Regions from separate parts of the Azospira sp. I09 genome, predicted to be linked through region 2. Evidence: riboswitches for the same ligand, from Rfam matches in the RefSeq annotation. Region 2 holds a riboswitch; the other holds the start of a gene.
The links. Region 2 has a riboswitch for cobalamin ahead of AZSP09_RS13750 (TonB-dependent receptor). Riboswitches for the same ligand answer to the same signal wherever they lie in the genome.
Positions count from the first base shown of each region.

Region 1: it holds a riboswitch for cobalamin, as region 2 does, so the genes downstream of both, AZSP09_RS17910 (acyl-CoA thioesterase) here and AZSP09_RS13750 (TonB-dependent receptor) in region 2, are expected to answer to the same signal.

Region 1 is NZ_AP021845.1:47,441-55,702, forward strand. Features, by position in the region: gene AZSP09_RS17885 (ATP--cob(I)alamin adenosyltransferase) at 1-330, opposite strand, end outside; gene AZSP09_RS17890 (ABC transporter ATP-binding protein) at 343-1,071, opposite strand; gene AZSP09_RS17895 (FecCD family ABC transporter permease) at 1,062-2,018, opposite strand; gene AZSP09_RS17900 (ABC transporter substrate-binding protein) at 2,036-2,812, opposite strand; gene AZSP09_RS17905 (TonB-dependent receptor domain-containing protein) at 2,869-4,689, opposite strand; cobalamin riboswitch at 4,798-5,005, opposite strand; cobalamin riboswitch at 5,182-5,382, shown strand; gene AZSP09_RS17910 (acyl-CoA thioesterase) at 5,502-6,308, shown strand; gene AZSP09_RS17915 (ribonucleoside-diphosphate reductase subunit alpha) at 6,334-8,262, shown strand, end outside.
Region 2 is NZ_AP021844.1:2,937,052-2,945,313, reverse strand. Features, by position in the region: gene AZSP09_RS13785 (cation acetate symporter) at 1-126, opposite strand, end outside; gene AZSP09_RS13780 (DUF485 domain-containing protein) at 126-446, opposite strand; gene AZSP09_RS13775 (sulfite exporter TauE/SafE family protein) at 691-1,494, opposite strand; gene AZSP09_RS13770 (EVE domain-containing protein) at 1,484-1,939, opposite strand; RNA gene ssrS (6S RNA) at 2,026-2,205, opposite strand; gene AZSP09_RS13760 (cell division protein ZapA) at 2,243-2,572, opposite strand; gene AZSP09_RS13755 (hypothetical protein) at 2,569-2,772, opposite strand; cobalamin riboswitch at 2,915-3,125, shown strand; gene AZSP09_RS13750 (TonB-dependent receptor) at 3,124-5,133, shown strand; gene AZSP09_RS13745 (FecCD family ABC transporter permease) at 5,143-6,123, shown strand; gene AZSP09_RS13740 (ABC transporter ATP-binding protein) at 6,120-6,890, shown strand; gene cobO (cob(I)yrinic acid a,c-diamide adenosyltransferase) at 6,934-7,536, shown strand; gene AZSP09_RS13730 (cobyrinate a,c-diamide synthase) at 7,653-8,262, shown strand, end outside.

The DNA of each region.
Region 1 (8,262 bases), on a different replicon from region 2:
CTGTGGAATTGGCTGTATTCCCCGGGGCAGGACGAAGCTTTCGAGCCTGTCGCGCACTTCCTCATGGTAATGGTGCAGACGCTCTTGTAGCCACGCCAGGTCGCCCTCCTCGATGGCGAGGCGACCGCGAATCGAGCCATTAACGTGAAACGCCAATGGCTGAACCCGATCCAGGTCCGCCGCAATGTCGGGCATGTCAGGGGGTAGCAGGGAGTAGGCTGCACCGATGTGGCCACAGAGTTCGTCGGTGACTACCTCGAAATCGCAGAGGTTCGAGGTTTCGTAAATGAAGGGATAGCAGAGTTCATCGCGGTTGCGGCCAGGTTTCATGTATTTCTCTCCTCATTTCGTGGTGATGACTGGAGGCTGGGCCGCCAAATCGACATGGACCGGCACCTGAAAAACTTCCGTCAGTCCATCTTCGGTCAGCACTTCCGCAGGCGTACCGAAAGCGTAAATCCTGCCGTTTGCCATCAAGCAGAGGCGGTCGCAGTAGCGAGCCGCCAGGCCGAAATCATGGATTGCCAGCACAACGCCATGACCAAGGTCTGCGTAGGACCTTAGCGTTTCCATGACGCTGCGCTGGTAGAACAGATCGAGGCTTGCAATCGGCTCGTCGGCGAGCAGCAGGCGGGGGCAACCTGCCAGTACCCTGGCCAGCCAAACGCGAGCTTGTTCACCGCCGGAGAGACAGTCCACTTTCCGTTTGCGGAATTGGCTGACGCCGGCCTGATTCATCGCCTCGTTAACCACTGAGGCCTCGCAATCCCCCCAGGGTAGCCGCCCAAGGCTGACCACATCTTCGACGCTCAGCGACCACGCGCTGTCGCACGATTGGGGAAGCAGTCCGATGTTTCTTGCTCGCTGACGAGGAGCCATCTCCCCAATTTCCTGACCTTCAAAGAAGCACTCACCGGAGTACGGCAGCAGGCCTGCCAAGCAATGAAGCAGGGTCGATTTCCCTGAGCCGTTCGGGCCGATGACGCCGAGTACTTCACCGGTATCCAGTGAGAAATCAATGTCGGCGAGCCGTGGCGGCAGGGACAGGTTGCGAACGTCGATCAGAGCCATCGTTGTCGCTCCTTCCAGATCAACCAGATGAAGAGCGGTGTGCCGAGCAGTGAGGTCAGCACGCCCAACTTGATCTCCCGCCCCGGGGGCAGCAGGCGAACGCAGATGTCGGCGAGTCCGACCAGCATTGCTCCAAACAGCGCCGAAGGCAGCAGCAAGCGGTCGGGGCGGTGGCCAACCAATGGACGAATGAGATGCGGGACGAGGAGACCCACGAAACCTATATTGCCGGCAATCGCTACCGACGCTCCAACCAGCAGTGCGGTACCGAGGATGATGAGACGACTCCCTTGGGCGAAGGCCAGTCCCATGCTCTGAGCGACTTGTTCGCCGAGGCTGAGGGCAACCAGCAGGTTACGTTGTCGCCAGATCAGGATGCCGCCAAGCAGCAGCGCCGGCAACAGGAAGCCCAGGTGCTTCAGGCTACGTTCCGAAACCGAGCCCAATAGCCAGAACACCAGTTCCTGCATGGCGAAGGGATTGGGTGCGAAATTCAGCACGGTGGCCAGCGCAGCGCCGGTCAGGGTCGATATGGCCAACCCGGCCATGATGACCATGGACGAGCGGGCTGAACCGGCAAGGCTAAGCATGAGGAGCAACGCGACTCCGGCCCCAAGCAGACCGGCCAAGGCCGGCGCAACTTCGCCAGCAGCGGGAAACAGCCCGAAATAGAAAACTGCAGCGGCCCCCAGTGCAGCGCCCTGGCTGGCGCCGGTCAGGCCGGGGTCGGCAAGCGGGTTGCGCAACAGTCCCTGCAGCGCCGCCCCGCTGAGTCCCAGAGAAGCGCCAACCGCCAGGGACAGTAGCGTACGCGGCAGGCGAATTTCCCCGATAACCATGGCTGCAGGACTATTGATTCCTTGCATCCAGTCGCCCAATCCCGCGAGGACGGCGACTGGCGTCGGTCCGGTCGCCAAGGACAAGAAGGCCACGCCAATTAAGGCCATGAGAGAAAGCGGGAAAATCACTGGCGCCACCGATTTAGTTGCCCCACCAGTTCCCATGTCCAGGGACCCGGACACTGCCAGCGCCAGTAGTCGGTGGTCAGCCAGCGTTCTCGTGGCACGGCTTGCCGCAACACAGGATGTTCCGCAAAGCGATTCGCCAAGGCCTTGCTGGCGGGGGCCGCCCATAGGATGGCATCGGGTGGATCGGTCACGATGTTTTCCAGATCCAGGCGCAGATAGCCCTCATCGCGCAGGTAGTTGGTCCAGCCTGCCCGCTCCAGGATACCGTCTTCAAATGTGCCACGGCCAGTACCGATGCCGTTGGCTCCGAGCAACAGCAATCGCTTCGGATGAACATGCGACTTCACAGGAGAAGGCGGGAGACTGGCAAGGGAAAGAGGTTTGCCAAGTAGGGACAAAAGCTGTTTTTCGTACTCGCTGACAGCTTCCAGATTGCTTGGGAGAGGCAGTATCTCGACACGAAATCCGAGGGTTTTCAGGCGGCTGCGCAGTTGTGGTGCGTTATATTGGCCGGTGATTACCAGATCCGGCTTTAATTCGACGATTCGCTCAAGCGTACCGTCGTGGGTTGGCCAGCCTTTATCCAGCCAGGCCACGGGGTATTGGCGATGCATCGGCGAGAGCGCCGCGACTTGGCTGCGATCGGCATAACGAGCCAACATCCAGTCCGTGCAAAGATCTAGCGAAATCACACGTTGCGCTGAATACACCTTGCCCGAAGAGAAAATCTCGATCCACGCCCAAAGGAACAGAGTGGAAACCGTCCGCAACATGATGGGGCTCCAACAACGGGAGTACCGGCTGACATTCAGCCGGTACTGTCCTGTTGTTACTGCGGCGTGTAGCGGATACCGACGAAGGCATTGAACCCAAGGGTGTTATAGCCTTGTGCCAGTTCGTAGTTCTTGTCGAACAGGTTGTTGACACGTCCTTCCACGGACAACGTCTTGTTAATGGCATAGCGAGCGGTCAAATTAACTAAACCATAGCCCCCCATCCGTCCCGTTTCGGTATTGGTGTTGTACCGGCTCCCGGCACCAACCAGTTCGACGCCGGTTTCCAGCGGCCCCCAGGTCTTGGAGAGGCCGACCAGCGCTTTGTTCTTGGCTCGACGCCCAAGCTGGAATCCAGTGTCCTCGTCAATGGCATTCAACCAGTCATAGGCAGCGTGTACGCCCCAATCGCCAAACCTGGCGTTGTAGTCAAGCGTTACGCCCTCCAGCTTTGCCCGTGAGACGTTCTGGTACTTGAAGGTAGAGGCTGACCAGTCGATCATGTTTTCGACACGATTGTGGTAATAGGTTGCCGACGCTGTCTGGTTTCCAGTTTCCCATACCACTGCGGCCTCGGCGTTCTTACCCTCTTCAGGCTTCAGTTTCGCATTGCCAGACCATTGGTCATAAAGCTGGTAAAGCGACGGTGCCTTGAATGAGGTGCCATAGCTGCCTTGCAGTCTCCATTGCTGAGTCAACTGGTAGCCATAGGCCAAGGCATAAGTCCCCTTGTTGCCAAACTGGGAATGATCGTCGTTACGTCCGCTGATTTGCCAGCGGTGCTGCTCGTAATTGGCATTCCAGCCGGCGAAAATAGCATTGTTGGTAATGGAGTCATCGCCAGTAAAACTGTCCTTCGGGGAAGCCTTTTGAGCCAAGTGCTCAGCACCCAGCAAAGCCTTGCCAAGAGGAAGTGCAATATCGTTTTGCCAACTCAGCAGACTGTTTTCCGTTTTCAGGACACTTCCCTGAGGAGCCCAGGATGCGTAGTTCTTTTGCCAATCAGTCGTCTGACCATACTGGAGCTTGCTGGTCCAGTTTTCCGTGATGCGATTGCGGGAGAATAGCTGCCATTGCTCGGTTCGGAAATCGACGTAATCATCAAAGGTGCCGTTCGCCGGGACATTCCCGCTGTCGTAATGGGTACGCCCTTCGTTTTGGCGATAAACGAACCCAATTTCATGGCCTTGCGCGGGGAGGAAGGACAAAGAAGCGGCCCCGCCAGTGTTGCGATAGGGGTCCTTGTCGGCATCACGATTGGTGGCATTTTTCTGTGCAGAAACACTGTCGGTAGATGCCTGGTTGGCTTCAAGGCGGAAACGCCATTGTTCATTGCCGCCGGAAACACCGGCGTTGGCTTGGAAAGTGTTTTGAGTGCCGTAACCAATAAATCCATCAGCCTTCAGACCCGGGGTGCCTTGGCGCGTAAAAATCTGGATGACGCCGCCGATAGCATCGGCTCCGTACATAGTGGAGCCGGGGCCGCGCAGAATTTCGATGCGCTCGACGTTGGCAAGGGGGATGTAGCGTAGGGGCGACCCAGCCAAATCGATCGAGTTGATGGGCAGACCATCGACCAGAATCTTGGTTTGGTCAGGACGGGCCCCCCGCATATAGAGACTGGCAGTGGTACCAGGTCCGCCGCTGGTAGCAACCTGGATACCGGACTGGCGGGACAGCAGGTCAATCACCGTACTTGCCGCATTACGCTCAATCTCTTCGCGGTCGATGACAGTTACGTTTGCCAGAACTTCGGAAACACGGGTTTCCTGACGGGTGGCAGTGACAACAACTGGATCAAGTGCCTGCTGAGCGTAAAGATCACCAACAAACAATAGCGGCAGCAACGCTGCCAGAGGCTTTAGGCGGGTATGCATTGTTTTCCCCTCTCCGACAGGCGTCCCCGCATGCCGGCGTATATGAATAAACAGTGCGAGGGGAAATAACAGGCCACAACAACAGCCGGTGCCACCTCCCCGTAGCACTTTCGCTTGTTGTCGCAGGCCGGTCTCCGGGCTCGCAAGTCTTGACGCGCCGCCTTCCCAGGATGAACCCAGTGGCATTGTGGCGCGCCCGCACTCGCTTACCGTTGCGGGGGCAGCAGCGGGTTAGTCTCGCAAGGAGACGCACCGCTTTCCCGTTTAACCGCGACCAACGAACGTTGGCCGCAGCACCTGAAACGGATCAATTATACATTATTACAGCCTGCCGCCGCCAACTCCCACTGCTCCTGTTAATGAGCGAAGGAGTACGTGGTCATGCTTGGAGTCACTTAAAGCCAAAGTTCACAACATACTATATGTAGTGCCAATCTAATTTTTGTTGACTAGATATAGTAGATACCCCTTGACAGAGCATTCCCCAAAAACTAGACTTTCAAGCATCGAAGGTTCCCCTACGAGGGATTAAAAAGGGAACCCGGTGCCCGGCCGATGGCTGGAAACCCGGGACTGCCCCCGCAACTGTAATCGGCGAGCGCTTCGCCAAACGATGCCACTGGGTTTTCCGGGAAGGCTGGAGAAGCGCGATGACCCGAGAGTCAGGAGACCTGCCCCGATATGTCTTTTTTTCAATTGGGGCGGGGTGTCCCTGACGTGAGGTTGAACATGCGTGTTCCGCAAACTGTCGCTGCTGTCTTGGCTCTAGGGCCAGGGTATGCCATCCCCGCTCGTCACAGCGGAGATGGCAGTTGGCAAGCGAAACCCCCCTTCCTGTAGCAGACGACGTTTCCCAACTCTCCGGCCTGTTCAGGCTCGTTGACGTTGTTTTTCCTGGCCAGGCGAACCACCACGGTACGCTTTTTGGCGGGGCTGCGCTGGCCATGATGGACAAGTTTGCCTTTGTCATGGCCAGCCGCTTTCTCCGACGAACAGTGGTGACGGCGGCACTCTCAGAAACAGATTTTCGCGCACCTGTGCCCGTCGGGCACTTGGCCGAGGTTGACGGAAAAATCGTTAAAGCCGGACGCCGGTCTGTGGAGATCGAGGCCGAACTGGTGGCCGAAGACATGCTGACGGGGAAACGCACCTCCTGCCTATCCGGTCGTTTCGTGATGGTCGGGCAGGAAGGCGATGCGGTTGCCGAGCCGGTGCGGCTACTTCAGTCCGATGATGATCCTCGTGTTGTTCGCGTCGTCGAAATCGTGTTTCCAGGACAAACCGATCATCGCGGCATTCTGCACGGCGGTTTCGCGTTGGACTGGCTGGGCAAGGCCGCACTTGTGGCCGCTAGCCGCCGGGCACGGCAGTCCGTCGTGATGGCGTCGAGCAAGACGCTCGATTTTGTGGCGCCAGCGCGCGTCGGGGACATCGTCGAAACCACGGCCCGCGTCACGGCGATCGGACGGACCTCGCTGACGGTTTCCACCGCCATGACCGCCGAATGCCCGCAGGCCGGTGAGCAGCGCCTATGCACCCGCACCGACTTCGTCTTCGTTGCCGTCGATGACGATGGCCACCCAATTCCCTTACCCCCGGAATCTTCAACCTCTTTCTAGCAATTCCCCTCCTAAGGACGTAACCATGGACCGAGACAAATTCGATTTTTCCATTGCAGCCCTGCAAGTCATTCGCCGCAACGGCGCCGTCGTTCCCTTCGACCCGGAAAAAATTACCGTCGCCCTCACTAAGGCCTTCCTGGCAGTTGAAGGCAGCCAAAGCGCAGTGTCGTCTCGGGTGCGCGAAGTGGTGACCCAACTTACCGATACGGTGCTCCGCTCTCTCACCCGTCGCCTACCCGACGGCGGCTCCGTGCATATCGAGGACATCCAGGATCAGGTCGAACTGGCGCTGATGCGTTCCGGCGAACACGACGTGGCTCGCGCCTATGTGCTTTACCGGGAACGGCGGGCGACCGAGCGGGCAGAGCAGTCCTCACAACTCGCTGAGGCGCACGGAATAACGCTGCACGTCATGATTCATGGCGAACGCCGCCCACTCGACACCGCAGCCTTGCTCAAAATCTGCGAAGCCGCTTGTGCTGGCATCTCCGGCGAGATTTCCGCGCAACTGATTCTCGACCACGCCCTGAAGAACCTCTACGACGGCGTGAGCATGGCCGATGTGCAACAGGCGCTGATTCTCTCAGCGCGCACGCTGATTGAACGCGAACCGGGCTACGATTTCGCCACTGCTCGCTTGCTGCTGGCCAGCCTGGTCACCGAAATCTTCGGCCACCCAGTGGCACCCGAGGCCCTACAGCAAACCTATGCAGAATACCTGCCGACCTTCATCCAGAAAGGGATCGGCGCCGAACTGCTCGACCCGCGCCTGAAGAGCTATGACTTGGAGCGCTTGGCGGCGGCCCTGAAGCCCGAACGAGATAAGCTGTTCGGCTATCTCGGCTTGCAGACGCTGTATGACCGCTATTTTCTGCACATCGAAGGCAAGCGCATCGAGCTACCGCAAATCTTCTTCATGCGCGTCGCCATGGGCCTGGCTTTGAACGAAATCGATCGAGAAGCCCGTGCCATCGAGTTCTACGATCTGATTTCCAGCTTCGATTTCATGTGCTCGACGCCCACCCTGTTCAACAGCGGTACGCTGCACTCGCAGCTCTCGTCGTGCTACCTGACCACGGTAGCCGACGACCTGGAAGGCATCTATCAGTCGATCAAGGAAAATGCGCTGCTACAGAAATACGCCGGCGGCCTCGGCAACGACTGGACGCCAGTACGCGCCCTGGGTAGCCGCATCAAGGGCACCAACGGGCAGAGTCAGGGCGTCATTCCCTTCCTGAAAGTGGTGAACGACACGGCGGTGGCGGTGAACCAGGGCGGCAAACGCAAGGGCGCCGTCTGCGCCTACCTGGAAACCTGGCACCTCGACATCGAGGAATTCCTCGATCTCCGGAAGAACACTGGTGACGAACGCCGTCGCACGCACGACATGAACACCGCCAACTGGATTCCCGACCTCTTCATGAAGCGGGTGCATGAGAATGCCGAGTGGACCCTGTTCTCGCCAGTCGATGTGCCGGACCTGCACGACAAGTTCGGAGGCGAGTTCGAAGCGGCCTATGTCGCCTACGAGGCTAAGGCCACCGCCGGCCAGCTCAAGCTACACAAGAAGATTCCGGCGGTGCAACTGTGGCGCAAGATGCTGACCATGCTGTTCGAAACCGGGCACCCGTGGATTACCTTCAAGGATGCCTGCAATCTGCGCTCCCCGCAGCAGCATGTCGGTGTCGTGCATAGCTCCAACCTGTGCACCGAAATCACCCTGAACACCTCGGATTCGGAAACGGCCGTCTGCAACCTGGGCTCGGTCAACCTGCTCGCCCACCTGAAAGATGGCGAACTTGACCAGGCCAAGCTGGCGAAGACCATCCAGACGGCTATGCGCATGCTGGACAACGTCGTCGACATCAACTTCTACGCTACGCCCAAGGCGCGCAACGCCAACCTGCGCCACCGCCCGGTTGGCCTGGGCATCATGGGTTTCGCCGACTGC
Region 2 (8,262 bases):
CATGGCGATGGCGGCCACGTTCAGGGGCTGCTTTTCAGCCTCGCCGACGGTACCGGGACCGGCATAGGCGGCACCGGCGGCCAGCAGCAGGCCCAACAGGGGCAGGAAGCGGGACAGGTTACGCATTATTGGGCCTCCTTGGTGGCTTCCTTGATCAGTTCGGCGTTGATTTCGTCGAACTTGCCGTTGGCGCGATGCACGTAGAGGCCGGTCATGACCCAGAACAGCAGCATCATCAGGGCGGCGATGGGCCAGCCGATGGTGGCGATACGGCCTTCGCCCAGGGGCGAGGCCAGCAGGGTGGGATTGAAGGCGACCACGGCCATGAAGCCGTAGTACAGGATCAGGACCACGGCAGACAGGGTCCAGGCGAAGCGGCTGCGGGTGGCAACCAGCTTGTCGAACTTCGGATTGTTGCGAATCCGTTCGTAGGCAGCGCTGCTCACGAGTGTTCTCCTCAGTTTGAGTATTTGTTTAGGTCGGCAGAAAAAGACCGACTCCCCCTCTACCCAGCCCTCCCGGCGGGTTTTCCCCAATGTGGGAAACCCGTATTGCGTCCGGGAACGGACATGGATTACGCAATGATATAACAGTTACGCAAATTTCCATACCCGCCCGTATGTCGCGGCGCAAAAACAAAAAAGGGCCCGCAGGCCCTTTCCATATGCATCAAGGTCGGCAAGCCGCCATCTACATGACGCCATGCAACATCTTGGCTGCCAGCAGCACCAGCACGCCGGCGAAAATCCGCTTCAGGGTCGCCACCGGCAGGCGATGGGCCAGACGCGCCCCCACCGGGGCCGCCACCACGCTGCCCGCCATCACCCACAGCAGGGCCGGCAGATAGACGTAACCAACGCTCCAGGCCGGCAGGCCGGCCTCGCCCCAGCCGTTCCAGATGTAGCCCAGGGTGCCGAAGAAGGCGATGGGCAGGCCGAGGGCCGCCGAAGTGCCGATGGCGTTGCGCACCGGCACGTTACACCAGGCCAGATAAGGAACCGTCAGGGAGCCGCCGCCGATGGCCACCAGGGAAGAGAGGGCGCCGATGACCCCGCCCGCCAGCCCCAGGCCGGCCGGGCCGGGCAGTTCCCGGTGGGGCTTCGGCTTGAAGTTCAACGCCATCTGCAACGCCACGCAGGAAATGAAGCAGGCAAAGAACAGGGCCAGGCCCTGGGTGGAAATGCGGGCGGCGAGCTGGGTGCCCAGCACGGTCCCCACCAGCACCCCCGGAGTGAAAGAGCGCAGCGTGTCCCACATCACGGCGCCATGCTGGTGGTGGGTGCGCAGGCTGGAAATGGCGGTGAAGATGATGGTAGCCATGGAGGTGCCGAGGGCCAGATGCAGCATCTGCTCCGGCGGGAACTGCTGGCCGGCGAAGATCATGACCAGCAGGGGCACCATCACGGCGCCGCCGCCGATGCCCAGGAGGCCGGCCATGAAACCGGCGAAGAGGCCCAGACTCACATAGGCCAGCCACCAGAAATCAAAAAACATCGTTCAGCTCCATCAACTTGCGGGTAATGAATTGCCACTCTTCCGCCGTCACCGGGGTGATGGACAGGCGGCTGCCCTTTTGCAGCACTCCCATGGCCGCCAGGGCCGGATGGCACCGCAGCTCGGTCAGGGCCACGAAGCGCCCGCGGGCGACGAAGGCCACATCCACGTTGAGCCAGCGGGGCTGCCCGGGCGAGGATTTGGCATCGAAATAGGGACTGGCCGGATCGAACTGGGTGGCATCGGCGTAGGCGGCGGACGCCACCTGACCCAGGCCGGCGATGCCCGGCACGGCACAGCCGGAATGGTAGAAGAGCACGCCGTCGCCCAGCTTCATGGCATCGCGCATGAAATTGCGGGCCTGGTAGTTGCGCACGCCGAACCAGGGCACCCGGCCGAGACGGGCCAGGTCGTCGATGGACACTTCGTCCGGCTCGGATTTCATCAGCCAGTAAGCCATGGGCGAACAGGGGAAAAGAGGGGCCACAAAAGGAAACAGCGCGGTGGATTGCTCGCACCGCGCTGCTGTATTAGGCCCCCGCCTGTGCCGTTAGGCCGGCATCCTGAACCTGAGTTCAGAGTGGTCGCTTGCCGTCCGCATCAGGTGCACCCGACGAAGGGCGCTCACAACAGCGGATGAGTGGTTCGCGGCCGATGCCAATTAGCATTGGTTCAAGGAATATATGGCCTTGACGAACACCGCAGGGGACAATCGGCGGAAACTTTTTCTGGTGCGGCCAAGAAGGCTTCAGAACAAGGGTTCCTGGCCTTGGAGGGCCGCGTCCAACTGTGTTTCCATGGCTCCGATTCTACGCTGAAAGTCAGAGCCGTCAACGGGGGTTTCAGGATTTTCTGCGGGGCTCTCCGCCTTCCCGGCGGAAAGCAGTTCGTGGGCGATATTCAGGGCCGCCATGACCGCCACGCGCTCGGCGGCAGCAGTCTTACTCTTGGCTGCGATGTCCTGCATCTTGCGGTCCACATAGGCGACGGCAGCCAGCAGCGCTTCCTGTTCGCCGGGCGGACAGGCCACCCGGTATTCGCGGCCGAGGATGGCCACGTCGATGAAATTGCCGCTCATGCCTTGCCCTCCTCCGGCAACTGCTCGGCCAGCGCCTCGAGGCGGACACGGGCCGCCTCCATGCGCTCGACCAGACGCAGGCGCTCGTCTTCCGCGCTGGCCAGTCGGGCGCGCAGTTCCTGGTTCTCGGCCCGCAGGCTGTGGCAGAGGTTGACCACCTGCGCCACCTTGCCCTCGAGGGCATCCAATTGCTTAGTCATAGGCGCGAACTATAGAGGCCAAAAACACGCAAGGTCAAGGACTAAGACCATATTTTGAATGTGTTTTATGCCGAAGCGCCCAGGCGCCGGCCTCGCCATACAGGCAGGTATGGAGTACCATCCGCCCCCGTTGTTCCACCAGGGACAACGCTCCGCGTCAGGTGCCGCGGGAGGAGTCCTCCTCCGCGGTTAAACGGGAAACAGGTGCGCGCCGCCAGCAGCGGCGCAATGCCTGTGCTGCCCCCGCAACGGTAAGGAAGTGCGGGTCCATCACGATGCCACTGGGTCACCCCCGGGAAGGCGATGGATCAAGACTTCCGAGCCCGGATACCGGCCTGAACGGAATACCGAGTGAGCCGGATCGGCCCGACCACCATCAGCTCACTTCCTTCGCCACCTTCCGGCATTGCGGGGACGCTCGCCGGATACGAGGAGTCTCACCTCATGAAACCATGCATTTCCCTTTCTGCAGCCTCCCTCGGCCTGCTGTTCACCGCCCACACCCACGCCCAAAGCACGGAACTGGAAACCATTAAGGTAACAGCAACCCGCGTTGCTTATGCTGAGGCAGACGCCGCCTACGCTGCCGAAATACACACCCGGCCGATGATTGACCGCTCCGGGGCCCAAACCCTTTTCGACTACCTAGCCCAGCATAGCTCGGTAAATGTTGCCCCCAGCTTTGGCAACCGTTTTACCCCCATGCTCGACATGCGCGGCTACGGCAGCGAGAACGGCTACCAGAATATTGCCGTCAGCCTCGACGGACAGCGCCTGAACAATATCGACATGGTGCCCCAACTGCTGGGCGCCATTCCCTTATCCGCCATCGACCGTATTGAAATCACCAAAGGGAGCGGTTCCGTTCTCAACGGGGATGGCGCCATGGCAGGTACGATCCAGATTCATACCCGCCCCTATTCAGGTATCTCTATCGGCGCCTATACCGGTACCGACGGCGCGCTAGGGCTGAACACTGCTGCTGGCACGCAAGGCGAGAACTACAGCATTTCCGCCAGCGCCGACCACAGCAAGCATGGCGGATATAGTCAGGCGGATATCAGCGGCCATAAGGATTCCTCCGAAATGCGCAATGAACGAGCTGCGCTGAAGGTACGTCCTCTGCGTGATCTATGGCTGAACGTCGATGTCTCCAGTACCTACATCGACACTCGCTACCCCAACGCACTATCCCAAGCCCAGTTTGATGCAGACCCTTCACAAGCCGGTGCCACCAGATATACACATCAGCAATTCACTACCGACCAATGGCGCCTGGGCGGCGAGTGGAGCCTGAACGACAGCACCAAACTCACCTACGCTCATCGCCGGGAAGACAAGCACTCAGAGTTCGTCGGCACCTTCAAGGCAGACTACGACATCGAAGGCAACGATCTGGCCGTGGTCCACACCGGCGACACCTTTGACCTTACAGCAGGCTTCCAGAGTACGGACGGCAATCGTATCCAGGCATTTGATCAAACCAAGAAAAACAGCCGTGCCTACTATGTTCAGGGCGTCTATCGCCTCGGCGACACCACTCTGTCAGCAGGGACGCGCAGAGAAAGCGTTCGCTATGAGCATCTACCCGCTGGCGGCGCTCAATTGTCCCGAGAGCGGGACCTGGATGCCTGGGATCTGGGCATCAACCAGCGGCTAGATAGCCGCTATTCCGTTTTCGCCAACCTTAACCAAGCCTTTCAGGCGCCGGATGTTGACAGATTCTTCGTTGGGGGCACCTTCAACGCCTTCATAAACCCGGCCAAAGCGAAAACCTTGACGCTGGGGCTCAATCGAATGGCACCGGGAAACCGCTTCAAGCTTGCTGTTTTCCGAAGCAATCTGGACAACGAAATTTATTACTACAACACCGGAAACTGGCTGACCAGCTTCAACACCAACATCGACAAATCCCACAAGTACGGCCTGGAAGTCCAGCAGTTCTGGCAAGCCACGCCTCAATTGTCGCTGAACGCCAACTACGCCTATACCCGCTCAATCATCGATAGAGAAAGCCAGGGCAATGGCGCCTTCGATGGCAAGGAACTTCCCGGTGTCCCCCATCACAACCTCGCCCTATCCGGAACCTATGCCTTCACCCAGCGCTCGGAACTGACCCTAAGCCAGAACTGGCGCAGTGACAGCTACGCCATCGGGGATTTCGCCAATAACCGCAGTCAGCGCCAGGCTGCTTACAATCTGACCAACCTCACTTACCGCTACCGCCTGCAAGGCTGGGAACTGTTCGCCACGGTCCAGAATCTCTTCGACCACAAGAACGGCATCTGGACCAGAGACAACGGCATCTATCCGATCAACTTCTCTCGCAGCGCACTGGTCGGTTTCAAGGCCACTTTCTAAAGACCAACCATGCCCTCCCGCCGTCGTGCCCTGATCGTCATTGCCCTGCTGGTGCTGCTGGCCGGGGTGAGCCTGGTCGTGGCCCTGGCGGTGGGCAGCATCAGCATTCCCCCCGGCGTCGTCCTGCAGGGGCTGCTCGGGGACGCCGAGGCGCCGGGCTACGCGGTGGTGCATAACCTGCGCCTGCCCCGGGCCCTGGCCGCCTTTGCCTGCGGCGGGCTGCTGGCGGTGGCCGGCTGCCTGATGCAGGTGCTGCTGCGCAATCCCCTGGCCGATCCCTATGTGCTGGGCATCTCCGGCGGCGCCGGGGTCGGCGCCCTGGTGGCCATCCTGCTCGGGCTGTCCGCCTTCGGCATCAACGGCCTCGCCTTCAGCGGCGCCCTGGCCGCCACTTTCCTGGTCTTCGGCCTGGCCCACGGCGACGGCTCGTGGACCCAGACCCGCCTACTTCTCACCGGGGTCATCGTCGCCGCCGGCTGCGGCGCCCTGGTGGCCCTGATGCTGTCCCTGGCGCCGGAGCACAAGCTGCACGGCATGCTCTACTGGCTGATGGGCGACCTCTCCCAGGCCACCGATGCCCGGCCGCCCCTGCTGGCCCTGGCGGCGGCCCTGCTGCTGGCCCTACCCTTTGCCCGGGAACTTAATCTGCTAGCCCGGGGCCTGGCCACGGCCCAGGCCCTCGGCGTGGCCGTGGTGCGCCTGCGCCGGCTGGTCTATGTGGTGGCTTCCCTGGCCACCGCCACCGCCGTCACCACCGCCGGCTCCATCGGCTTCGTCGGTCTGGTGGTGCCCCATCTGGTGCGCCTGGCGGTGGGCAACGACCAGCGCCTGCTGCTGCCCGCCTCGGCGCTGGCCGGCGGCGCCCTGCTGGCCCTGGCCGACACCCTGGCCCGCACCGTGGCGGCGCCCCAGCAGCTGCCGGTGGGGGTGCTGACCGCCCTCATTGGTGTGCCCGTGTTCCTCTTCCTCCTCACCCGGGCGCCGCGATGACTGCCTTGCTGCAAGCCAGCCGACTCACCGTGCGCATCGGCGACCGGGAGGTCTGCCGCGACCTGGAACTGCAACTGCAGCCGGGGGAACGGCTGGCCATCCTGGGACGCAACGGGGCCGGCAAGTCCACCCTGCTGTCCACCCTGGCCGGCCTGCGTCCGGCCCAGGGCGGCGAGGTGCGCCTGCAGGGGCGCAGCTATGGGGAACTGGGGCCCCGGGCGGCGGCCCGGCAACGGGGCTGGATGGCCCAGACCCAGGCCGACGCCTTCGCCTCCAGCGTGCTGGAGACGGCCCTGGCCGGGCGCCATCCCCACCTGGGCCGCTGGGACTGGGAATCGGGCGCCGATGCGGAACTGGCCCGGGCCGCCCTGGCCCGGGTGGGGCTGGCCGGCATGGAACAGCGGGAGACGCCTTCCCTCTCCGGCGGCGAGCGCCAGCGCCTGGCCATCGCCACCCTGCTGACCCAGGCGCCGGACCTCTACCTGCTGGACGAGCCCCTGGCCCACCTGGACCTCTCCCACCAGATCACCGCCCTGGAACTGTTCGCCGGCCTGGCCCGGGAGCGGGGCGCCGGCGTGGTGATGGTGCTGCACGACCCGGGCCTGGCCGCCCGCTACTGCGACCGGGCCCTGCTGCTGCAGGGCGACGGCACCTGGGAGAGCGGCCCGGTGGCCGAGATCCTCACCGCTGCCCACCTTAGCCGCCTCTACGGCCATCCCCTGCGGGAGGTGGAGGACGGAGGCAGCCGCTGGTTCATCCCCTGCTGATTCCCGCTTCTTTTCCCTTTTTCCCCGATTCCCGGAGTTCCCCATGAGCGACGAGCGCAACCAACGCCACAACAGCCGCATGGCCCGCAAGAAGGAAGTGGTCGACGCCAAGATCGCCCAGGCCAGCCAGGAGCGCGGCGTCCTGCTGGTGCATACCGGTAACGGCAAGGGCAAGAGTTCCGCCGCCTTCGGCGTCCTCGCCCGGGCCCTGGGCCACGGCCACAGCGCCGCCGTCATCCAGCTGGTGAAGAGCCGCTCCGACACCGGCGAGGAAGGCTTTTTCCGGCAGCAGCCCCGGGTGCACTGGCACGTCATGGGTGAAGGCTTCACCTGGGAAACCCAGGACCGGGAGAAGGACCTGCGCGCCGCCCGGGCCGCCTGGGAGCAGGCCTGTGTCTACCTCGCCGACCCGGCCATCGACCTGGTGATCCTGGACGAGCTGACCTACGCCTTCAAGTACGGCTGGCTGGAACTGGATGCGGTGTTGGCCGCCTTCGCCGCCCGCCCGCCGCACCAGCACGTCATCGTCACCGGCCGCGCCGCGCCGGAGGCCCTGGTGGCCGCCGCCGACACCGTTACCGAAATGGGCATGGTCAAGCACGCTTTCCAGGCCGGCGTCGCCGCCATGCCCGGGATCGAGTTCTGAAGGGCCGCCGGCCTGACCGGCAATAGACACGGGCATCCTGGCGACGGCATGCCGCCGATGCCCGTCCCGCCTGCCTCCCAGGCCATCCCCCCAAAATCTCCACCGAGCCGCCGCCCATGACTTCCCTCGCCTGCCCCGCCCTCCTCGTCGCCGCCCCCGCCTCCGGCCAGGGCAAGACCACCGTGGTCGCCGCCCTGGCCCGGCTCCACGCGCGCCAGGGGCGCCGGGTCAAGGTCTTCAAGTGCGGCCCGGACTTCCTCGATCCCCAGATCCACCAGGTGGCCAGCGGCCAGCCCTGCGACAACATCGACTTCCGCATGGGCGGCGAGGCCGACGCCCGCTGGCGCCTGGCCCGGGCCGCGGCGGAGAACGACCTGATCCTGGTGGAAGGGGTGATGGGCCTCAACGACGGCGAACCCTCCGCCGCCGCCCTGGCCCGCCTGCTGGGCCTGCCCATCCTGCTGGTGCTGGACGCCTCCGCCATGGCCGGCAGTTTCGGCGCCGTCGCCTTCGGCCTCAAGCACTACCGGGAGGAACAGGGCGGTGGCGCCCCCATCGGCGCGGTGCTGGCCAACCGGGTCGGCAGCGCCTACCACGCCCAACTGTGCCGCGACACCCTGGATGAAGCCGACATCGCCTGGTACGGCCACCTGTCCCGGGACAACGACGCCGCCATGCCGGAGCGCCACCTGGGCCTGCTCCCCGCCGCCGAGATCGAGGACCTGA